One region of the Mesorhizobium sp. M0751 genome, then DNA from elsewhere that is predicted to be linked to it. Evidence: predicted binding sites of a transcription regulator. Region 1 holds the regulator's gene; each other region holds the start of a gene.
What was found. Region 1 encodes LexA, which represses DNA repair genes until DNA is damaged. Its sites were predicted from a motif close to TGTTCNNNNTGTGTTCNG; they were not measured.
Positions count from the first base shown of each region.

Region 2: a site for LexA is predicted at 6,214-6,231, ahead of NKI19_RS07890 (PA0069 family radical SAM protein). Genes of this name have one in related genera too.
Region 3: a site for LexA is predicted at 1,498-1,515, ahead of ruvC (crossover junction endodeoxyribonuclease RuvC). Genes of this name have one in related genera too.

Region 1 covers NZ_JAMYPH010000006.1:9,222-17,095, forward strand. The annotation lists gene NKI19_RS11900 (molybdopterin molybdotransferase MoeA) at 1-938, shown strand, start outside; gene NKI19_RS11905 (hormone-sensitive lipase) at 946-1,776, opposite strand; gene kynU (kynureninase) at 1,874-3,121, opposite strand; gene lexA (transcriptional repressor LexA) at 3,569-4,303, shown strand; gene NKI19_RS11920 (ComEC/Rec2 family competence protein) at 4,297-6,762, opposite strand; gene gltX (glutamate--tRNA ligase) at 6,859-7,874, shown strand, end outside.
Region 2 covers NZ_JAMYPH010000004.1:31,627-39,500, forward strand. The annotation lists gene NKI19_RS07845 (polyprenyl synthetase family protein) at 1-603, opposite strand, end outside; gene NKI19_RS07850 (putative signal transducing protein) at 764-988, shown strand; gene NKI19_RS07855 (tRNA1(Val) (adenine(37)-N6)-methyltransferase) at 988-1,788, shown strand; gene NKI19_RS07860 (S49 family peptidase) at 1,876-2,733, shown strand; gene NKI19_RS07865 (hypothetical protein) at 2,815-3,000, shown strand; gene NKI19_RS07870 (4-(cytidine 5'-diphospho)-2-C-methyl-D-erythritol kinase) at 3,027-3,929, shown strand; gene moaB (molybdenum cofactor biosynthesis protein B) at 3,916-4,458, shown strand; gene NKI19_RS07880 (phytanoyl-CoA dioxygenase family protein) at 4,492-5,466, opposite strand; gene NKI19_RS07885 (glycosyltransferase) at 5,651-6,154, opposite strand; gene NKI19_RS07890 (PA0069 family radical SAM protein) at 6,306-7,460, shown strand; gene rnhB (ribonuclease HII) at 7,627-7,874, shown strand, end outside.
Region 3 covers NZ_JAMYPH010000002.1:249,361-257,234, forward strand. The annotation lists gene NKI19_RS03875 (AbrB/MazE/SpoVT family DNA-binding domain-containing protein) at 1-246, opposite strand, end outside; gene ruvA (Holliday junction branch migration protein RuvA) at 314-934, opposite strand; gene ruvC (crossover junction endodeoxyribonuclease RuvC) at 945-1,454, opposite strand; gene rcdA (protease adaptor protein RcdA) at 1,686-2,213, opposite strand; gene NKI19_RS03895 (DUF2269 family protein) at 2,793-3,344, shown strand; gene NKI19_RS03900 (sulfite exporter TauE/SafE family protein) at 3,385-4,155, opposite strand; gene NKI19_RS03905 (Lrp/AsnC family transcriptional regulator) at 4,252-4,701, opposite strand; gene NKI19_RS03910 (DMT family transporter) at 4,834-5,718, shown strand; gene NKI19_RS03915 (thiamine phosphate synthase) at 5,895-6,542, shown strand; gene NKI19_RS03920 (tetratricopeptide repeat protein) at 6,544-7,575, shown strand; gene NKI19_RS03925 (zinc-dependent alcohol dehydrogenase family protein) at 7,619-7,874, opposite strand, start outside.

The DNA.
Region 1 (7,874 bases):
AGGCCGTGCGTATCTTCACCGGCGCGCCGCTTCCCGAAGGCGCCGACACCATCGTCATCCAGGAGAACGTCCGCGATCTCGGCGGCGGTGTCGTAGAAGTGACGGAGCCGACTGTGCAGGGGCGCAACATCCGCCGCCTCGGGCTCGATTTCGCCAAGGGCGATGTCCTGCTGCCCAAGGGCCGCCTGCTCGATCCGGCGGCCTTGTCGCTGGCGGCGTCGGCCAACCACCCCGAGGTCCGCGTGGTCAAACGGCCGCTGCTCGCCATCATCGCGACCGGCGACGAATTGCTGCCGCCGGGCAGCAATCTTGGCCCCGACCAGATCATCTCCTCCACCGCCTATGGTGTCGCCGCTGCCACACAGTCGGTCGGTGCGCGCGCGCTCGACCTTGGCATCGCACCGGACCACAGGGAGGCGATCGCCGCATTGGTTGAAAAGGCCGTGAAGGCTGGCGCGAACGTCATCGTCACGCTGGGCGGTGCCTCGGTCGGTGACCACGACTTCGTCCATGACGTGCTGACCGGGCAAGGCATGACGCTCGATTTCTGGAAGATCGCCATGCGGCCGGGCAAGCCGCTGATGTTCGGGCGGCTGGGCGACATTCGCTGCATTGGCCTGCCCGGCAATCCGGTGGCAAGCCTGGTCTGCACTCAGCTCTTCCTGAAGCCGCTGCTGGCGCGGCTCGGCGGCCGCGCCTTTCAGCAGGATATACGTCAGGTGCGGCTCGGTGCTGCCATGCCGGCCAACGATCTCAGGCAAGATTATGTGCGGGCTGTTGTCACAGACGACGCCGGTACGCTCGTGGCGACGCCGTTCGGCATCCAGGACTCCTCGATGCTGAAAATGCTGGCCGATGCCAACGGATTGATCGTTCGCGCGCCGTTCGCGCCTGCCGCGGCGGCGGGCTCCCCCTGCGACGTGCTGATGCTACGCTGAACCTGCCTCACTCCGAGATCAAGGCCTGGGTCAGCGGATGGTCTGGATCGGCCAAACCGTCGATGATGTTGAAATGGTGCCGGTCAGGCTCGACCACAGAGCTGGTCGAGGCACCTAGGCCGATCCAGATGTTGGCCAGCACCGCGCTCTGGCGCAGGAATTCGGCGCGCTCGCCGCCGCCGGCCCAGCAGGTCAGGCGGGCCTTGTCCATCGGGCGCAGCAGCACCGGGCTTTCGGCCTGCGCCTCGGCCTCATCGATCGCCAGCGTCTCGTTCATGCCGGTGCACATGATCGGGCGCAAATCGTGCACTCCCGAGATCGACACCACGCGACGAACGCGCCGGACCACTTCGGGCGCCAGCGGCGTCGTCGCCGTAACCATCCGGCTAACAAGATGGCCGCCGGCCGAGTGTCCGGTCAGCATCAGCGGCCCTGCGACCATCGCCGCCGCTGTGCCGATCGCCGCGCCGACTTCCTTGACGATGCCGGCAATGCGTATCTGCGGACAGAGCGTGTAGGACGGCATCGCAACCGCATAGCCGCGATCAACAGGGCCAGCGGCAAGATGCGACCAGAAACTCTTGTCGAATGCCATCCAGTAGCCGCCATGGACGAACACCACGAGCCCCTTGGGCTTGGTGGCCGGCAGGAAAAGATCGAGCCGGTTGCGTGGTTTATCGCCATAGGCCAAGTCGAGCCGCGCCCTGCCCTCGGTCGAAAGCACGTCGCGGAAAACCCGCGCTGGCTCCATCCAGGCCGCCGGCCAGCGATCGCTGCCGGCTATATTGGCGCCGTTGGCATAGGCGTTATCCCAATCGGCAATGTGACGTTCGAACACCCTGCGCCCTCCCCTGGCAATATGGCCTTGCAACGTAGCCGTAAGCATCGCGCGGCGCGTCGTCGCCAGCCTCACGGCTCCAGCTCTCGCATCAATCTCAAGTGACAGCCGCCTTGATGGCGAAGCGCGCATCCTTCCACGCACCGGTGCGCAGGATGTCCTCAAGCACTTCGACGGCCTGCCAGACATCGGCATAGCCGACATAGAGCGGGGTGAAGCCGAAGCGCATGGTCGATGGCGCGCGAAAATCGCCGATCACGCCGCGTTCGATCAGCGCGCGCATGATCTGGTAGCCATGCTCATGCATGAATGAAATCTGGCTGCCGCGTTTTTCCCCGTCGCGCGTGCTTTCGAGCGTGAGCCCGTAAGTGCCGCACTTTGCCTCGACAAGCTCGATGAACAGATCGGCCAGCGCAATGCTCTTCTTGCGCACCGCCGTCATGTCGACATCGTTCCAGATGTCGAGCGCGCCCTTCAGCGTGCGCATCGACAGGATCGGCTGGGTGCCGCACAGAAACCGGCGGATGCCGGTGCCGGCCGCATAGCCTGGCTCGAAGGCGAAGGGCCGTGCATGGCCCCACCAGCCGGTGAGCGGCTGCTGGATGTCGGCAAGATGCCGCTCAGCCGCATAGATGAAGGCAGGCGCGCCCGGTCCGCCATTCAGATATTTGTAAGTGCAGCCAACGGCAAAATCGGCCTTTGCCTTGTCGAGCTCGACTGGCATCGCACCGGCGGTGTGGCAGAGATCCCAGACGATCATCGCCCCGGCTTCCTGGGCCCTGCGCGTCAGCGCCGGCATGTCGCGCAGTTCGCCCGACTTGTAGTTGACGTGGTTGACCAGCACCACGGCGGTGCGTGCGTCGATCAGCTCCTCGATGCTCGGCGCGTCGACCCCCGAGAGGCGCAGCAGCGTATCTTTTCGCGTCGAAACCACACCCTCAGCCATGTAGAGGTCCGTCGGAAAACTATCGCCCTCGGCGACGATGACCTGCCGCTCCGGTCGCATAGCCATGGCGGCGTGCAGCAGCTTGTAGATGTTGACCGACGTCGTGTCGCAGACCACCGTCTGGCCGGCCGCGGCGCCAATCAGGCGCCCGAGCTGGTCGCCGAGTTCGAGCGGCATGTTGAACCAGCCGGCCGCGTTCCAGGCGCGGATAAGATCATGCGACCATTCTTCGGTCGCGGCCTTGCGCAATTCATCGAAAGCGGCACGTGAAGCAGCTCCTAGCGAATTGCCGTCGAGATAGATCACTCCTTGCGGCAACACAAAGCGGTCGCGCATCGCGCGCAGCGGATCCGCGGCATCCATCGCCTTTACGGCCACGAGATCGGGAATTCCTGTCATGATTTGCCTGCTCCCCCAAGATCCAACGCAACGCCGGACACGCATCGACTGTTCTTCCATTACCTGGTTGCGCGCAGCAAGACTCCACCGGCGAGAAGCAGCCTGACCAGGCGATGGAAACCAGGACCTAACCCGAGGTTGGCGTTTTGAGTTCGTTTCGTTCACGGTGCATTGACCAAACCGCACACTCGATAGGGTTCACTTCCGTGCCATTTGCCGACCGACGGCCGATGCCAATGTGGCCTTCCGGGAAGCCAGAAGGGCGCAAACGAAAGCAGAATCAAGGCGATGAGGCTCGCGACGGTGAAAGTGCGGTACCCCGGTTAGGGGACGTCGTTTGTTTCCCGAGCCTTAACGCATTCATTAAACTTTAAACAGTTGCGGAACACAACTGGAACAGATAGTGTTTGTTCTGGGTTTGTTTTTCTGATTCTGTTGGGGGTCGCTATGCTGACACGCAAACAACACGAACTGCTTATGTTCATCCACGAAAGATTGAAGGAAAGCGGTATCCCGCCTTCCTTCGACGAGATGAAGGAAGCGCTCGACCTGGCTTCCAAATCGGGAATCCACCGGCTTATTACGGCACTGGAGGAGCGCGGCTTCATTCGCCGTTTGCCCAACCGGGCCCGTGCGCTGGAGGTGCTGCGCCTGCCTGACTCGATCGCCCCCGGCCTCAATGCGGCACGCAAGTTCTCGCCGAGTGTCATCCAGGGCAGCCTCGGGCAAGGCGCCCCTCGGCAGGGCAAGCCGACATCGTCGCGCGTCCCTGCAGCCGGCAATGACGACGATGTCGTCGCCGCCGTTTCGATCCCGGTGATGGGCCGCATCGCCGCCGGTGTGCCGATCGACGCCATCCAGCACCAGACGCATTCGATTTCGGTGCCGCCGGATATGATCATGGGCGGCGAGCATTATGCGCTCGAGGTCAAAGGCGATTCGATGATCGAGGCTGGCATTTTCGACGGCGACACGGTGATCATCCGCAATGCCGATACGGCGAGCCCCGGTGAGATCGTGGTGGCACTGGTCGACGAGGAGGAAGCGACGCTGAAGCGGTTCCGCCGCAAGGGCGCTTCGATCGCCCTGGAAGCCGCCAATCCGGCCTACGAGACGCGCATCTTCGGACCAGACAGGGTCAAGGTGCAAGGCAAGCTCGTCGGACTGATCCGCCGCTACTGAGCTCCGCCCTTGGCGCCGGCTTTGGGTTTGTCGGCCCTGCGGTATGGCGGCAGGCCCCGCGCCGCGCGTGAAAATTTCCGCTGCACGTGCCAGGGCCGGTATGATTTTTCGACTGCGAAACGGATTTCGGCGCGTGTTGCCGCTTGTGGATCGAAATAGACGGCGGCACTTCCCGCGCGCGCCAGTTGCCGTTTGGTGACGACGAGGACCAGCCGGTCGTAGTAGCAGGGGTTATGGGCGGTGGCGTCGTCGATGACGATCAAACTGGCAAAGGCGCAGGCTGGCCGCGCAGTATTGCGGTCCTTGGCTTGCGCGATGATCGCGCCGGATGGATGCCTGGCAAGGCAGAGGCCGTCCGCGCAAATGAACGGCATGCCCGGCGGTAGTTCGGCCGGATCGGCAATGTCGAATTGCGGGTCGTTCTTTCCAGGTGTTTCCGGCGCGACGATAGCCTCTGATGTGAGCGCGCGTTTCCAGTTGTCGATGGTGAACTCATTCGGGCGTGCCCGGTTGACCGCGAGTTCACCGCTCCCAATCGGCAGCGCGACCAGCCGTGCGTCCTCCGAGATCAATACATCGGGTACGCGCGTCTGCGTTGTCGTCAGCAAGCCGGCGAGCGCAAAAGGAAGTGCCGCGAGCCGCAACCAGGTCGTCGCCATGCTGGCAATGACGAGGGCGATCGTCACCAGAAGGACGGATCTCAGCGAAATCAGCCCGACCGCATCGATCGGCGAGCGCTCGGAGATCCACCCGGACAGGGCGATCATCGCCGTTAGCCCCTTGCCCATCACATAGAGGAACGGCCCATCCGCACCGAACGGCATCGCCAGCGCGCTGAGAACGGCGAAGGGCATGACGACCAGTGAGACGATGGGCATGATGGCCAGATTGGCGAACAGGCTGAGCGGCGCCACGCGCTGGAAGTGCCATATGGCGAAAAGCGCCGTGGCGCTCCCTGCAATGATCGAGGTCATCGCTAGGCCGCCCATGCCCAGCAGGACCTTTCGCGTGGCAAAGCGTAGCGGCGACCGCCGCAGCGGCGGCGTGGCGGCCCTGCCGGCGCGGTAATCGGACCAGCCTGCATAGGCGCCGACAAGGGCCGCCGTCGCGGCGAAGGACATCTGGAAACTCGGACCGACCACCTCGTGCGGCGACACCAGGATGACCGCGATGGCCGAGATCGCCAGGTTGCGCATGGTGAGCGCGGCCCGGTCGAACAGCACGGCGATAAGCATCACCGCCAGCATGATGAAGCTGCGTTCGGCCGCTACCACAATGCCGGAAAAGACGAGGTAGGCCGCAATCGAAAAAAGCGCGGTGGCCGCGGCATATTTCTTGACCGGCCGTCGCGATGAGAAATCGGGAAACAGCGCAAAGGCGCCGCGCAGCAGCGCCATGATGGTGCCGGCGACCAACGCCATATGCAGCCCCGAGATAGAGATGATGTGATAGATGCCTGTACGCCGCATCGCTTCGTTGATCTCCTCGGGAATGCCGGCGCGCACGCCGACGATCAGCGCAGCAGCAATCTCGCCCTCGGCGCCGCCGATGCGGCTGCGGATATGGTCGGCGATGGATTCGCGCGCGTCTTCGATCGCGGAAGAAAGCCGCGCGGCAAGCGGCATGCTGCCCGACGACACGACTTTCGGATTGCCGAGAAAAAAGCCGCTGCCGCCGATACCGGCGAAATAGCTGTCGAAGGAGAAATTATAGCTGTCGGGCCGCACCGGGCCGGTCGGCGGCAGCAGCCGCACATAGCCGGTGATCTCGGAACCAGCGGTCAGCTCAGCCGGTATCTTCATCGCCGAAACGCGGACCCGTCCCGGCATATAGCGCAGCGTCGGCCTGGCAGTTGAGATCACATCGATTGTCAGCCTGATGCGGCCGCTCGCCATGGGCTCGTACGATACGACGCGGCCCGTCAGCCGCGTCGAGATTTCGGAACCGAGCATATGCGTTCCGACACGCCAGGTCTCGAACTTGGCGGCAAGCACGCCAAGCGCGCAGAGCAGCGCCACTATGAAGCACAGGCGGGCTCTGGGCCAAGAGCGCGACAGGACGGCACAAAGCGCCGTGAGAAGCACGATTGCGATCGGCTGTGGGAAGGCCGGCTCAGCCGCCATCGCGAAATACACGACCACCCCGCACGCGAGGAATACCGGCACCAGCAGGAAGGCGATGCCGCGGTCGAGTTCCAGGCCGGCCGCCGAGGTTACGCTGTTGCGGATACGGGACGGTGACGGGAGGCGGAAACGACGGCGTAGGCGCACGATGGGCTCGCCCGCGGGCACGGGAACCGTTGCGGGGTCGCTGGCCGGCAGTGACGGCGCATCAAAGCGCGGAGCGGGCAGCAATGCCGGTGCCAGCAGGACAGGCTGGGGAGCGGCAAACAGCAAGCGTTCGCTGACGCCGCTGCCAGCGTCCTCGCCCCCGCCCGCACCACGGCCTCGCACAGCCATCGGGTCTGCCCCTTGCGCCCTCGACCTCCTATGCTACATGAACGCGCAACGCGCGAAAGTCCGAAAACCCACTTCCTTCGCCCGCCTGAGAGTTCCATGCCCGATAAGGTCGTCACCCGTTTTGCCCCCTCGCCCACCGGCTATCTGCACATTGGCGGCGCGCGCACGGCGCTGTTCAACTGGCTGTATGCCAAGCACACAGGCGGCACGATGCTGCTGCGCATCGAGGACACCGACCGTGAGCGCTCCACCGATGCGGCAACCGCGGCCATTCTCGACGGGCTTTCCTGGCTTGGCCTGACATGGGACGGCGAGCCGGTGTCGCAGTTCGAGCGTGCGCCGCGCCATCGCGAGGTCGCCGAGGAGCTCGTTCGCACGGGCAAGGCCTATTATTGTTATGCGACGCCTGCCGAGCTGGAAGAAATGCGCGAGAGCGCACGGGCCAAGGGGCTGCCTCCCCGCTATGACGGACGCTGGCGCGACCGCGACCCGTCGGAGGCGCCGCCCGGCGCCAAGGGGGCGATCCGCATCAAGGCGCCGACAGACGGCGAGACGGTGGTACATGACCGCGTCCAGGGCGACGTGCGCTTTCCCAACAAGGATCTCGACGATTTCATTATTCTGCGTTCGGACGGCAATCCAACCTACATGCATGCCGTCGTCGTCGACGATCACGACATGGGCATCACCCACATCATCCGCGGCGACGATCATTTGACCAACGCCGCACGCCAGACCGTAATTTACCAGGCCATGGGCTGGGAGGTGCCGTCGATGTCGCATATCCCGCTGATCCACGGTGCCGACGGCGCCAAGCTGTCGAAGCGGCACGGTGCGCTTGGCGTCGAGGCCTATCGCGCCATGGGCTACCTGCCGGAGGCGCTGCTCAACTATCTTGCGAGGCTTGGCTGGAGCCACGGCGACGATGAAATCATGTCGATAGCCGACATGATTGCATGGTTTGACATTGGCGACGTCAACAAGGGCGCCGCCCGTTTCGACTTCGCCAAACTCGAGGCGCTTAATGGCGTGCATATGCGCCGGATGAACGACGCGGCGCTGCTCGACATCTTCATTGCCACTCTGCCCTATCTCGAAGGCGGCCCGGCAAT
Region 2 (7,874 bases), on a different contig from region 1:
CAGCGCGATGACCGGGCCGACTTCGGCGGCGGCTGAGAACAGCGCCGCGGTCTTGGCCTTGATCACCGCGAAATGCTCGTCTTCGGTGGTCTCGAGGTTTTTGGCGGCGGCCAGCTGCATCACCTCGCCTTCGGCGATCACCGAGGCCGCACTCGACAGGATGTCGAGCGCCTCCAGCGAGCCGACATCGACCATCATGCGAAAGGCTTGGCCGAGCAGGAAATCGCCGACCAGAACACTGGCCTGGTTACCCCAGATCATGCGCGCCGTCTTCTTGCCGCGCCGCATGCCGCTTTCGTCGACAACGTCGTCGTGGAGAAGTGTCGCCGTGTGCATGAATTCGACCGATGTGGCGAGCTTGACATGGCCGTCGCCGGAATAGCCGAACATCTGGGCGGCGGCGAGCGTCAGCATCGGCCGCAACCGTTTGCCGCCGGACGAGATCAGATGGTTGGCAATCTCCGGGATCATCTCGACATCGGAGCCGGCCTTCGACAGGATCAATTTGTTGACGCGCCCCATATCGGCAGCAGTCAGGTCGATGAGGTCCTTGATCGAGGCGGCTTCGCGCTTCCCGTTTTCAATGTTGAGAACGACACCCACGGCAAAACTCCCAACCTCGATATGCACGACGGCAACATGGTCCCTGGACAGACTCTAGGGTGTCACCCACCGGCGCGGCAAGAGGCGAATTGGCGCGCCGGCTCTGGTACATGATCACGCCTACGTTTACATCAACGCCGCAAACTGCGAGTTTCATCCGATGATAGAGCTCATCCGCACCAACGACGCCGTCATCATTTCGTTTGTCGAATCGCTGATGCGCGATGCCGGCATCGGCTGTTTCGTCGCCGACCAGAACATGAGCGTGCTCGACGGCTCGATCGGCATCCTGCCCCGCCGTGTCATGGTGGACGCCGACAAGGCCGATGCGGCACGGCGCATCCTGACGGATGCCGGCATCGCCAACGAGATCCGCCAAAAATAATGTCCGCGTCGCCCGCTGCCCTTGTTCCGGACATGCCGGCTCATACGGTCGATGCCTTTCATCGCGGTCGCTTCTGGCTGGTGCAGCCGAGAAAGGCGGGCCACCGCGCCGGCATGGATGCGATGATGCTGGCGGCTGCGGTGCCGTCCTCGTTCGCCGGGCGGCTTACCGACTTTGGCGCGGGCGCCGGTGCCGCCGGCCTGGCGGTACTGTCGCGCTGCCCCGGTGCCGAGGCCGTGCTTGTCGAGCGTTCCCCGGAAATGGCGGCCTTCGCCACCACCACGCTTGCCCATCCCGGTAATGCGCATCTCAGCGACCGTGCCTCGGTGCTCGTCGCCGATGTCGCGCTGTCGGGCCGGGCGCGAACGGCCGCCGGCCTCGAGGACAACAGCTTCGATTTCGTTATCATGAACCCGCCGTTCAATGCCGCCGTGGATCGCGCGACGCCCGATCCGCTGAGAAAGGCCGCGCATGTCTCGGAGGACGGGCTTTTCGACAGCTGGATCCGCAGCGCGGCCGCGGTGGTCAGACCGGGCGGCGGGCTCGCCGTCATCGCCCGGCCGGAACAGCTCGGCGCCATCCTCGATGCCATTGCCGGCCGCTTCGGCGACGCCGAGGTGCTGGCCGTCCACCCTCGCCCCGAAGCGGCAGCGATCCGCATCGTCGTGCGGGCAGCACTCGGCGCACGCGGCAAACTGTCGATCCAGCCGCCGCTGATGCTGCATGCCTACTCGGGCAATAGTTCTTCGGAGCGGGCAGAGCTGATCAATAACGGGCTGGCGTCGCTGTTCGGAGACTGATCCATCTTGATTGCCGCGGTGACGGCATTGCCGTTGGCCGGCGAATTCCTACATGCCTCAAGCAAATCGACCGGAGACAGCCCCCTCGTGAAACGCCTTTTCAACCGCCTGCTGCCGAAATCCTGGCGCTCCGCCGTCGTCACCATTCCGGTCGTCCGGCTGCACGGCACCATCATGCCCGGCGGCGGCCAGTTCCGGCCCAGCCTGTCGCTGGCGTCGACCGCCGGTCTTCTCGAAAAGCTGTTTTCCTTCGACGCGCCGGCAGTCGCCATCTCGATCAATTCGCCAGGTGGCTCGCCGGTGCAGTCGCGGCTGATCTTCAGGCGCATCCGCGACCTGGCGAGCGAGAAGAACAAGAAGGTCCTGGTTTTCGTCGAGGACGTGGCGGCATCGGGCGGCTACATGATCGCGGTCGCCGGCGACGAGATCTTTGCCGACCCGTCCTCCATCGTCGGTTCGATCGGCGTGGTGTCGGCCTCGTTCGGCTTTCCGGAGCTGTTGAAGAAGATCGGCGTCGAGCGTCGCGTCCACACCGCCGGCCAGAACAAGGCGGTGCTCGACCCGTTCAAGCCGGAAAAGAAGGAAGACGTCGAGCGCCTGAAGGCGCTGCAGCTCGAGGTCCACGAGACTTTCATCGATCTCGTCAAGGAAAGGCGCGGCAGCAAGCTGAAGGACGATCCCGACCTGTTCACCGGACTTTTCTGGACAGCCAAGAAGGGGCTCGAGCTCGGGCTGGTCGATGCGCTCGGCGACATGCGCAGCGTGCTGAAGAGCCGTTTCGGGCCGAAGACCCAGCTCAAGCTGATCACCGCGCCGCGCGGCCTGTTCGGCCGCTTCGGCCTGTTCGGCTCGAGCTTTTGGGCGCCCGATATCGCCGCCGCCGCGGCAAGCGGCGTCATCGATGCGGCGGAAGAGCGCGCGCTGTGGGCGCGCTTCGGGCTTTGAAAAGCCGGTGAAAACGTCTAGCATAAATCATCAACCGACCCGACCGGCCGCCTTGCCGGCCTTGCGAGGGAGGAGTTTGACATGCCGCAGATCATTTTCTTCGCCGTCGTCGGCATTGCCGCCTATTTCGGCTACCGCTCCTTCGTCAGGGAAGCCGAGCGGGTGACCGCCAAGGTACGTCGGGCCGAAAAGCAGACGGCCAACGGCACGATGGGAACATTGGTCAAGGATCCGAAGACCGGCGAATACCGTCTGGCCAAGGATTGACCGTCGTCCTCCTCGCGGCCGAGCCAATGAATTCCGGGGCCAGCATTCGGGCGTCGCATGCGCACGCCAAGATAAATCTCGCGCTGCACGTCACCGGCCGGCGCGCCGACGGTTATCACACGATCGAAAGCCTGGCTGTGTTCACGCGCTTTGGCGACCGCATCGAGACGGAACTTGCCGACAGCGATGGGTTTTCGGTGTCCGGCAAATACGCCTCCGCAGTACCAGCCGACGACGGCAATCTGGTCGTGAAAGCGCGCGACGCGCTACGGCGCGAGGCCGGTCTCCAGCAGGCGCCGGCTGTCGCCATCAGGCTCGAAAAGAACCTGCCGGTCGCGTCCGGCGTCGGCGGCGGATCGAGCGACGCGGCGGCGGTGCTGCGCGCCCTGGTCCAGACCTGGGGACTTGATGTCGGCGATGCCGAACTGGCGCGGATCGGCCTGTCGCTCGGCGCCGACGTGCCGATGTGCCTCGCCGCCAGGCCGCTGATCGCCCGTGGCATCGGTGACGAGCTGACGCTCGTGCCGGGTTTCCCGGCGCTGGGTCTGGTGCTCGTCAATCCCGGCACTGCCGTCTCGACGGCCGACGTGTTCGAGGCGCTTGGCCGCCGCGACAATGCGGGGCTGCCGCCGCTGCCGCGCAACCTAGACTTCCACGGCATCCGCGACTGGCTGGAGATCACCCGCAACGATCTCGAGCCTGCGGCGCGAGCAATCCAGCCCGCCATTGGCAAGGCGCTTTCCGTGCTGAACAAGGCCGGAGCCGGTTTTGCCAGGATGTCGGGTTCCGGCGCCACCTGCTTCGGCCTGTTCGAGACCGGCAATGTGGCCAAGCGCGCGGCCGTCGATATCCGCGGCCGCCATCCTGACTGGTTTGTCGCAGCGACGCGAAGCGTGACATCGGAGGCTGATGCCCATGGCCAGGATTGACGAGAGCCGCCCCTTCGTTCCCGTGCGCATCGCGGTACTGACCGTTTCCGATACGCGCAGCCTCGCCGATGACAAATCCGGGCAGACGCTGGCCGACCGCATTGCCGAGGCGGGCCATGTCCTGGCCGCCCGCGACATCGTCACCGACGATCGCGACAAGATCCGCGACAAGGTCCTGGGTTGGTCGAGGGACGAAGCGATCGATGTCGTCATCACCACCGGCGGCACCGGCTTCACCGGCCGCGACGTGACGCCGGAAGCGCTGGAGCCGATCTTCGAAAAGCGCATGGACGGCTTTTCCGAAGTGTTCCACCGCATCTCCTACGATAAGATCGGCACTTCGACGATCCAGAGCCGGGCAACTGGCGGCGTCGTCAACGCCACCTTCGTCTTCGTGCTGCCGGGCTCGCCCGGCGCCTGCAAGGACGCCTGGGACGGCATCTTGAAGCCGCAGCTCGACTATCGGCACATGCCCTGCAACTTCGTCGAGATCATGCCGCGCCTGGACGAGCATTTGCGCCGCGGCTGAGACGGAGCGAGGCGTCAGCCGGGCGATCCCGCCTCAGCGAATGACCGGCTCGCCGTGAAACCGGCGGCGCGACGGCGGTGACACGCCGAAGCCGACTTCCATCATGAGCCGCGGCGTGCGCGTCGGCACGGTGCCCATATGGAAGCCGAACGGGTCCTCGACAAAGCCGAGACCGGCCTGCCCGGTCAGCGTGACCGGGCTCTGCTCGCCATAGACGCCCAGCACCTCTTCCGCCGAATGGCCGACCAGAAGCGTCAGCTGGTGCTTCAGGATGCGGCGGTTGTGGGAGCCGCGGACATAGACATGCGGCCCGGTGTCGGCGTCGACCGGCACCAGGTAGAAAAAGAACTTCAGCATGCGCCAGTCGTCGAGGTCGAAATGGTATTTGCCGAGCGAGGCCATGTTCTTGTCGGCGTCCGAGACGCCACCGGTCGGAAAGCTCCACCAGATGCGGGTGGTGATCAGCTTGGCCTGGCTGCCGAGATAGTGCGCTGCGATATCGAGAAGCAGCGGATCGCGCTGCACGGCGACCGCAGCGTTGCAGTCGAGGACCCGTTCGAAGTAGTGACCGCTGAGCAGCGGGCGGCCGAAGTGCTTTTCGGCATCTGCGTGTTTTTCCGGCAGGAATTCCAGCCGGCGGTCGAAATTGCCGAAGCATGGCGTGCGCTCGGCGAAGCGGGCAATCTCCTCATGGATGGCGGCTGGCAGCATCAGGCCCGAATAGAGCCCCTCCGTCCGCAGCGCGCCGACGACGGCATCGCGATCGACGCCGGCGAACATCGTTTCACCGACATTGCGCGCCGGCGGAACGGGCTTCGCACCACGCCAGTGCAGGCGTCGCGCCGGCATGGTGCGGGCCAGCATGAACATCGGCAGCCATGCCGGATTCTCGCGAAGGTCGGAAAGATAGGTCGGGATGCGGGCGGCGATGCGGCGCAGCGTACCGCCGTTGCGTGCGATCGCCTCGAGGCTTGCAGCGCCGGACTTGTCAGGGCTTGAAAGGGTCATCGGGGTCCTCAAAATGTCGGGGGAACAGCATCGACGACAGTCGTCGTCACCGCTCCGGCACACCCCAAACCCATTCGCCCGTATCGCTGGGAATGGTAACCCCCGGGCAGATTTTGTGCAATGCACAATAAACGGCGACCCGCCAGAAAATTTGCTTGAGCCCCTGAACCGTCACGGTAAGCCGTCACTTCCGCGGAGCGACCCAGATCTCGGCCTGGAGCCTCCTGGTCGCCAGGCCGCGGGCGATCGCTTCGGCGCTGCGGGCGTTCTTCGACAGCGCCGCGGCCTGACGCTTGCTGATCACCAGGCCTTCGGCGAGAGCGCGATTTCCGGCAAAGACGCGCGACAGGAACGGCGCGCGGCTGCCGCGTGCCCGCGAGAACCGCGCCGCCATGGTTTGCCTGGCGGTATGGGCGACGACCTCGTCGATCCAGCCCTCCCCCAGCCGCGCGCCCGGTTCCAGCAAAAGCAGCCAGTCGCCCTTGGCCTGCCTGATGCCGGCACCGATGCCGCCGCTGACATAGTGGCAGCCGGCATGTTCGGCGACGCGGTGCGTCTGATCGGTCGAGCCGGTGTCGCAGACGAGAACGTCGCGCACCACGCCTTCGACCGCGCCGCCGATCAGCGAGGCGAGCGTGCGGGCAAGGCCCTCCTCGTCATTCAGGGTTTCGATCAGGACGCTGAGCATGTTTAGCCGAATAGCGGAAAGCAGTGGGCAGCGCCAGTTTTTGCCGCGCACCGCAAGAAAGTTCTTGCTTTGTTCTCATCGATACGATAGGAATACATTCATGAGCAGAGCGATTCGACAGCGGGCGGACAGTCCCTGGGAAAGGGCCAAAATGGAACAGATCGTGCGTGCCGACATTGCCGCTTTCGGCGCTGGCAGGGCCGAGATGGCGAATGCGATGATCGAGCAGAGCGGCATGCGCGTCCGCCCGGACCGCAATCGCGGCAGGTCGGCTGGCATCAATCCGTCCGGCCGTTTCGAGCCGGTCAGCCGGCATGTGTTCGACGATGGCTGGAATTCGCTGGAGGAGCTGCCGCCGTTCAAGACCGAGGTACAGGTCGAGAAGCCGCGCACCATCATCACCCGCAACGAATCGCCCGATATCTCCTTCGACCGCTCGATCAATCCCTATCGCGGCTGCGAACATGGCTGCGTCTATTGTTTCGCGCGGCCGACGCACAGCTTCATGGGCCTGTCGCCGGGGCTGGATTTCGAATCGAAGCTGTTTGCCAAGCCGGATGCGGCGCGGCTGCTCGACAAGGAATTGTCCAGGGATAATTACCAGCCGCGCACCATCGCCATCGGCACCAACACCGACCCGTACCAGCCGATCGAGAAACAATACCGGATCATGCGCGAGATCCTCGAAGTGCTAGAGGCGCGCGGGCATCCGGTCGGCATCGTCACCAAGTCGGCGCTGGTGACACGCGATATCGACATTCTGTCACGCATGGCCGAACGCGGGCTGGCCAAGGTGGCATTGTCGGTGACGACGCTCGACCGCATGCTGGCGCGCACCATGGAGCCACGCGCGTCGACGCCGACCAAGCGGCTGGAGGCGATCAGGCAGCTTTCGGACGCCGGCATTCCGGCCTCGGTGATGGTCGCGCCGATCATCCCCGGACTGACCGACCCGGAGATGGAGCGCATCCTCGATTCGGCGCAGGCTGCGGGTGCGCGCGAGGCCGGTTATGTGCTGCTACGCCTGCCGCTGGAGGTCGCGCCGATCTTCAAGGACTGGCTGCTGCGCCACTATCCCGACCGCTATCGCCACGTCATGTCGCTGATCCGTTCGATGCGCGACGGCAAGGACTACGATTCGGAATGGGGCAAGCGCATGAAAGGCTCCGGCCCCTATGCCTGGCAGATCGGCCGGCGCTTCGAGATCGCCGCCAAACGGCTCGGCCTCAATGCCGAGCGGCGCTCGCTCAGGACCGACCAGTTCGTCCCGGCTGCCAAGGCAACAGAGCAGCTGATGTTGCTGTGACAAAGCGTCTCGCGCCAGCCGCTCGAAGCGGCCGGCAACAGGCGAAAAATCCCGTCCGGCCTGTCCTGTCCCCGGGCTTGCAGACGGTAGCCCCTCCTGGTCCGGTGCCCCGCCCGACCCGGAGGGACTTGCGGAGAATCGGAGCCGATGCGAACCTCGCCGCACCATGGCTCGCCCGCGTTCCGATTCTCCGCTTCTCTTCGAAATCGTCGAGAAACCCGACTTCTCGTTCGAGACGAAGGCGATGACTGAGGGCCTGTGGCCGGTGGCGGGAACGGACGAGGCCGGCCGCGGCCCGCTCGCCGGGCCGGTCGTGGCGGCAGCGGTGGTGCTCGATCCCGCCAACATCCCCGACGGCCTCGACGATTCCAAGCGGCTGACGCATTTGCAGCGTGAGGCGCTGTTCCTGAAAAT
Region 3 (7,874 bases), on a different contig from region 1:
GACAACATGCCGGCCGACCGCATCCCGCACAGCGGCGTCGATTTCCTCCAGCGTAGCGGGACCACCAGGCGGATCGCCCAAGAATCCAGCGAGGTCGGCAAATCCGAGGTTGCGCGGCGTTCCGATCAGGTAACCATCCATGACCGTCCAAGCGATCGTGTCGCCTGTCTTGAGCGACAAGGCGTCGCGGACGTCCTTTGGAATCGTGAGCTGTCCCTTGGAGGTCAGGCTGGCATATGCGCCCATATTCTTACTCCTGGAGAAAATTCTTACCGACCACATAGTAGTTGGAATTTCACTTTCCAGCAACGTCTCACCGTGCCAGCTCCTTCAGCCCGAAGCGGATCAGCTTCGACGCGTCCGCCTCCTCGCCTGCCGTCTTCAGTGCCGCCGCCACCGCATTGGCGGCCGTGTCGCGCGAATAGCCGAGATTGACCAGCGCCGAGACGGCGTCGGTGATCGGCGCCGAAGCAACGCCTTCGCCGAGCTCCTGCTTCAGGCCGATGGTGCCGGAGGCAGTGCCCGCATAGGCCGGCGCCTTGTTCTTCAATTCGGTGACGATGCGCTCGGCGACTTTCTTGCCGACGCCAGGCGCGCGGCTGACCATGGCGATGTCGCGCAGCGCAATCGCATTGGCGAGGTCGGCTGGGGCCAGCGTCGACAGGATGGCCAGCGCCACCTTGGCGCCGACGCCCTGCACATTGTTCATCAACAGCCGGAACCACTCGCGTTCCAGCACCGACTGGAACCCATAGAGCCGCAGCATGTCCTCGCGCACATAGGTCTCGATGAACAGCACCACCGCCTCGCCGGGCGGCGGCAATGCGGCAAGCGTGCGCGCCGAGCAATAGGCGACATAGCCGACGCCATGCACGTCGACGATGCAGAAATCCTCGTCGATCTCGTCCAGCGTGCCTTTTAGCTTACCGATCATTTGCGATCCCTCATGCCAGCGCCGCCATCCTGTAGGCGATGCTCTGCCGGTGATGCGCGTGACAGATGGCGATAGCCAGCGCGTCGGCGGCATCGTCGCTGTCGAAAGTCGCTTTCGGCATCAGTACCTTGACCATCATGTGGATCTGCTTCTTGTCGCCATGGCCGACGCCGATCACCGCCTTCTTGACGGCGTTTGGCGCATATTCGGCAACGACGAGGCCGGCGCGCGCCGGCACCAGCATCGCGATGCCGCGTGCCTGGCCGAGTTTGAGCGTAGCCGCGGCGTCCTTGTTGACGAAAGTTTGCTCGACCGCCGCCTCGTGCGGCATCGCGGCATGCAGGACCTCGGCGAGCCCGTCATGCAATTGGCAAAGACGGACCGCCAGCGCCGCCTTGTCGTCGGACCGCACGGTGCCGGAGGCGACAAAGCGCAGCGAATTTCCGAGGCTTTCGACGATGCCCCAACCAGTGCGCCTCAGCCCCGGATCGATGCCGATGATGCGAATCGCTTCCCCCATCCGCCAAGTTTACCCTTGGCTAGGGGAGCGATGCCAGCGAAATGTGAACAAACCAGAAACGATGGCTCAACATGTCCAGAGAGCCTCTGGGACCGTTTCGAAAGTCGCTCCGGCGAGTCATATGGTGGTGGTTTCGAGAACCGGAGCGCAGCGGACATTTGGGTCCGTGAGCACCGGAAGCGGAGAAAACGCCGCCAGATGGCCGCTGGAGTAGAGTTTCCAAACGGTCTCTCAGCCGCGGGCGAAAGCCGTGTTGAGCAGCGTGATCTGGTCGGAGACCGGATTGAGGCGACGGCTCGACGGCGGCACCTCGGCAAGGCCGCCATAGATCTCCTCGTCCATGCGGCGCACCAGCGCCTGCAGGCGCAACGAGCGGTTGACGAGGTCGATGAAATCCTGCGGCAGCTCGGCCCAGCCGGGCGCCTCCTCATGCGCGGAAGCAGTGTCGAGGCGCACCTTGGATTTTTCGGATGCCACCTGATCGCGGGTCATCTCGCCGGAATTCGCTGCCCGCTGCAAAAGCAGCCACGAGGCGACCTGCATGAGCCTGGTGGTCAGCCGCATCGATTCGGCCGCATAAAGCGTCGCCGCCGGCCTCGACAGCTTCTTGACCTCGGCGCGGCCCTTGCCGTCGAGATATTCGGCCGCCTGCTCGACCAGGCCCATGCCTTCCTGATAGAGCGGCTTGAAGGATTGGGAGAAAACCCGGCGCTCCGCCAGCTTGATGGTTTTCGCGCTCGCCTTCGAAGGCTCGTTCATTGCTACGCCCCTGCACTTGCCTGACAGCCGGCCGATTCGGCTCTTGGCTGCCATATCCGGCAGCCTAAACGACTGAAGCTTGAAAATGCGCTTCGCTGCCAGCGAAGGCAAGCACATGTTTAACAAACGGTTAACGGCCGCATTTAGCCGCAAGACGTCCATGCCGGCGAACAAAAAAAGAGCCGCGGATAAGGCGGCTCTCAGGAGTTTAACAGGGAGGCGTCAAACAAAGTGGCTCCAACCACTCGGTAAGAATCCAGATCACTGGATGGACATAGTAAACGCCCGTAAAGCTTAACGAAGCCTTAACGCAGGGTATATTTTTCTATCAAGCGCCCAGCATCTGTGCCGTAACAGCACAGCTGTCCGGCCAGGGCGCCGTTCACACCGCTGGCTGGAAGGTGGGGCGACGCGCTTGCGCCACGGTTCCTCCAGATCGTGACCGGCTTACCGAAACAAAACCGCACCGCGCGCGACATCGTTCCGAAACAGGCGCCACGCTAAACGCCCCGCTCCTCGCAAACGAGGCGGAGCAAACCTTGCGCTCCGGAATCATGAAAATCTCTCAAGGAGCGAACAATGGACTCGTACTCGGCCGTTAAATTTCTGCACATCGTCTCGGCGATCCTCTGGGTCGGCGGCGGCTTCACGCTGATGCTGCTTGCGGTACGCGCCGACCGCGCTGGAAACGTCGAAGGCATGCTGCAGGCGATGCGCGCCACCGGCGAGCTCGGCAACCGGTTCTTCGCGCCGATGTCAATGCTGACATTGCTTTTCGGCCTCATCATGTGCGGCTTCTGGGTCGGCTTTTCCGATCTGTGGGTGCTGATCGGCCTTGCCGGTTATGCGACGACCTTCTGCATCGGCATGTTCATCTTCAAGCCGACTGCCGACCGGATGGCAGGCATGATCGCCAAGGATGGCGTGACGCCGGCAGTGCTTGCCCAGGGCCAGCGCGTCCTCAGCGCCGCGCGCTTCGACTATTCGGTGATGCTGGTGATCATCGCGGACATGGTGCTGAAGCCGACGCTGCACGACATCACCATTCTTGGCTGCATGGCGTTCGTGCTGGCAACCGGCGCTGCGCTCGCGCTTGGCAGGACGCGGCCGCTGCTGCCGAGTGCCGCCTGAAGGTTAAGGAATCCGGCGGCGGCCGACAGGGGCCGCCGTCTTACAGAAGGCCGGCGATGCCGTCCCACAGAAGCTTGACCGCGACGACCGCCACGGTCGCATAGGTGAAGGGATAGAACAGTTCCGGCCGCATCCGCCGCACCAGCCAGGCGCCAGCGATTGTCGACAGCGGCGCCAGCGGCATCAGCACCGCCGACGCGGTCAAATTGGTGGTGTCGAACTGGCCGAGCGCGAAATAAGGGATGAGCTTCAGCGCATTGGTGACCGCGAAAAAAATCGCCGCGGTGCCCGACAGCACCTTCGGATCGAGCCTGATCGGCAGCGCATAGACCTGAAAAGGCGGGCCGCCGACATGGGCGACGAAGCTGGTGAACCCGGCAACGGTACCCCAGAAGCCAGCCGCGACGCGGTTGGGCTCCGCCGCGTGGCCGGCACCGTGGCGGAGTTGCAGATAGAGCCAGCGCAGCACGAAGATCAGGGCAACCGCGCCGACGATCAGCCGCACCATCTCTTCGGTTACAAGTGCCGCCGTCAGCCAGCCAAGGGCGATGCCGATCACGGCGCCGGGCATCATGTCGGCCAGCATCTTGCGGTCGAAGATGCCCCACCATGTCCATACCGAGACAATGTCCATCAGGCACAGAATTGGCAGAAGGATTGCGGCAGCCTGAACCGGCGGCATGGTCAGCGCCATCAACGGCACGCCGACAAAGCCGACGGCGCCGCCGAAGCCGCCTTTCGACAGGCCGACGAGGATGACGGCCGGAATGGCCGCGGCATAGAACCAGGGATCGACGAGCAGGCCTGACATGGGGGAAGGGAAGCTGGAGAAAAAGTTGACCTCTGGAATAGACCAGAAATGACCGGACCGCGACCGCAAATATGTGGGCCACGCCACCGAACCCCGTCACATGTTTGGCATATCGAGCGGCGGCGGGCGTCTCCGGATCGGCTGCGCCTTGATGATGGCGGTGCTGGTTTCGGCCTTGTCGGCGATGCGGTCGAGAATCCCGTCGAGCTCGCCGATCGAGCGGACGAACAGCCGCGCAACGAAGCAGTCATCGCCCGTCACCTTGTCGCATTCGCCGAATTCGGGGATTTCCTCGATCAGCTTCTGGACGATGTGCAGCTTGCCCGGCAATGGCCGGATGCGAACGATCGCCTGCAAGGCGTAGCCGAGCGCCTGCGGATCGATGTCGATGGTGAACGCACGAATAACGCCGCGATCCTCAAGCCGCCGAAGCCGCTCTGAAACGCTTGGCGACGACAACCCGACCTGCAGCGCCAGTTCCTTTAGCGAAGTCCGTGAATCCTTGACCAGGATATCGAGAAGCTTTCTGTCGAGCTCGTCCAGCATTTTACAATTCCAAGAAAAAGCCGATGTTTACCTAATTAAATTAGGTTCATTCTGCATATCACCAGCTACAAGTCATGGAAAGGCCCGATCCGCCGTGGGATTATAAAATCTCAACGAGTTTCAGGAGCATCCATGGACAACACGGTACGCGGCACGATCGAAATGACGGCGGCGATGGCGATGCTCGGCACGATCGGCTGGTTCGTCGTCCTTTCCGGCCAACCCATCATGGACGTGGTGTTCTGGCGCTGTGCTTTCGGGGCGGTAACGCTGCTGATCATCTGCGCGGCCCTTGGGCTGTTGCGCGGCAGGCTGTCGCTTCGCATCGTCGCGATCGCGGCTCTCGGCGGGGCTGCCATCGTCATCAACTGGCTGCTGCTGTTCAGCGCGTTTTCTCGCGCATCGATCTCGATCGCCACGGCTGTCTACAACACGCAGCCTTTCATGCTGGTGGGTTTTGGCGCGCTCTTCTTCTCTGAACGGCTGACGATGACCAAGCTGACCTGGCTCGGCATCGCCTTTGCCGGCATGCTGCTGATCGTGCAGGCCGCGCCCGATGCAGGCGACCATGGTACGGATTACTTTACCGGCATTGCGATGGCGCTCGCGGCGGCTTTCTTCTGGGCCGTTGCGGCTATCGTCACCAAGAAACTCAAAGGCACGCCGCCGCACCTGATCGCCCTGATCCAGGTCTGCGTCGGCGTTCTCATGCTGGCACCCTTCGCCGATCTCACCCACCTTCCCGTCGATGCGCGGAGCTGGGTCATGCTGGCGATGCTCGGCATCGTCCATACCGGCCTGATGTACATCCTCATGTACGGCGCCATCCAGAAGCTGCCGACGCATCTGCAGGGATCGCTGTCCTTCATCTACCCCGTCGTCGCCATCCTCGTCGATGTCGTCGCTTTCGGCCATCGGCTGCATCCGGCGCAGATCGTCGGCGCCGCCGCCATCCTGGTCGCCGCCGCCGGCATGAATCTCGGCTGGTCGCTGTGGAAATCGAAGGTGCCTGCGTAGGGCCGCAAGCGACCAGGCGAGGAGAATTTCGGCCAACGGCAGTCATGCGCCGAGCCCCATGGAATCGTTGATGGCAATCGTGATCCTCCTGCCGCCTGTTCAATCCCCGCACTTTGCTCTATGCCGCAATGCAACCATCTTCGCCCGGCATAGGCGATAACCGGGATCGAACATCAATGAATGACGCAACGCCGCCCAACCGCTGCCGTATCGTGCTGATCGCGCCGCCGAACGTGCCTGCCGAGCGCATCGCCGCGGCCTTCGACGGCGGTGACGTCGCCTCGCTTATCCTGCCGGAAAACGGCCTGGACGAGGCCGCCTTCCAGGCCTTTGCCGAACAGATCGTGCCGGTGGCGCAAGCGGCCGGGATTGCCGTCATCATTGCCGGCGACACCCGCATCGCTGGCCGCGTCCAGGCCGACGGCATCCATGTCGAGGTCGGCAAGGACGAGCTCGCCGAAACGATCGAACATTTCCAGGCCAGGATGTTGGTCGGCACCGGCGGTGCCAAGACCCGCGACGATGCGCTGGAACTCGGCGAGGTCAGGCCCGATTACATTTTCTTCGGCCGCTTCGGCTACGACAACAAGCCTGAACCGCACCCCCGCAACCTGTCGCTCGGGCAATGGTGGGCGGACGTGATCCAGATCCCTTGCATCGTCATGGCCGGATCCGATCTTGCCTCGGTGGAAGCGGTCGCCGCCACCGGCGCCGAATTCGTGGCGCTGTCCAGCGCCGTCTTTGCCGACGGCGTCGATCCGAAGATGGCGGTTGCTGCCGCCAACGCGCTGCTCGACGAAACCGCGCCGCGCTTCGAGGACTGACGTGCTCTCGCGGACAATCCTTTTCAGCGCCTTTCTCGCAACGGCCGTGACGCAGGCGATAGCGGCGGAACCCGTTCCGCTGCCGCAGCCCAGGCCGGATTCCAGCGAAGCTGCCGACAAGCCGATCGCCGCACAATTGCCGCAGCCCGCCACCACCGCCCCGTTGCCGTCGGCCGATACCATCAACCCCGACCGCTTCGGCGCAAAACCGTCCGACGCCGCCTACGGCGCCTTTCAGCGCGGTCTCTACAAGACGGCCTACAACCTTGCGCTTTCCCGTGCTCAAAACGGCGATCCGGCGGCACAGACGCTGGTGGCCGAGATATTGTCGCGCGGCCTCGGCGTGCCTGTCGACGCGGCAGGGGCGGCGAAGTGGTACGCGCTTGCCGCCGAGCAGGGCGTCCCGGAATCGCAATTCCAGTATGCGCTGATGCTGCTCGACGGCCGCTACGTCAAAAAGGACGAGAAGGAAGCCTATGCGCTGATGCAGGCCGCCGCCGAGGCCGGCAACCGCCTGGCGCAGTTCAATTTTGCGCAGTTGATGGTTGAACAGGAGCCCGGCGATGCCGGTATTGCCAAAGCCGTATCCTATTACGAGCGCGCTGCCGCGACCGGGCTTGCCGACGCACAATATGCGATGGCACAGGTCTACGCCAATGGCGCCGGCGGCAAGCCGCACGATGATGTCCGCGCCCGCGGCCTGCTGGCACAGGCCGCGCGGCAGAACTATGACACCGCACAGATCGATCTCGCCACCTGGATGATCGAGGGGCGCGGCGGCGCCCGCGACCTGAAATCCGGCTTCAACTGGATGAAGCAGGCCGCAGAAGGCGGCAATGTCGCCGCCCAGAACCGTCTCGCCAAGCTCTACATGAACGGCATCGGCACCGACCCGGATCTGATCCTCGCCGGCGCCTGGTATGTTGTCGCCCGCCGCGCCGGGCTCATCGACCAGGAGATGGACGATTTCCTGCAGGGCCTGACCGACGAGCAGACGCAGCAGGCGCTGCAACGGGCTAACCGCCTGCCCTGACCGCGATCTCGCGACTCATCGCACCCAGGCTCGTCAGGCGGGCTCATTGCGTATGATCGAGCACGACCTTGCCGAAGGGCGAGCCGTGTTCAAGGTACCGAAAGGCTTCGGCGGCCTGGCTCCACGGCACGACCCGGTCGATCACCGGTCTCAACCGGTTGACGACAATGGCGCGATTCATCGCCTCGAAGGATTCGCGTGAGCCCACCGGTATGCCTCGCGCCCGGACCTGCCGGCGGAAGATCTCGAGCGGGTTGATGGCGCCGTCACTGCCGCCGAGATAGCCGATGGCGTTGATC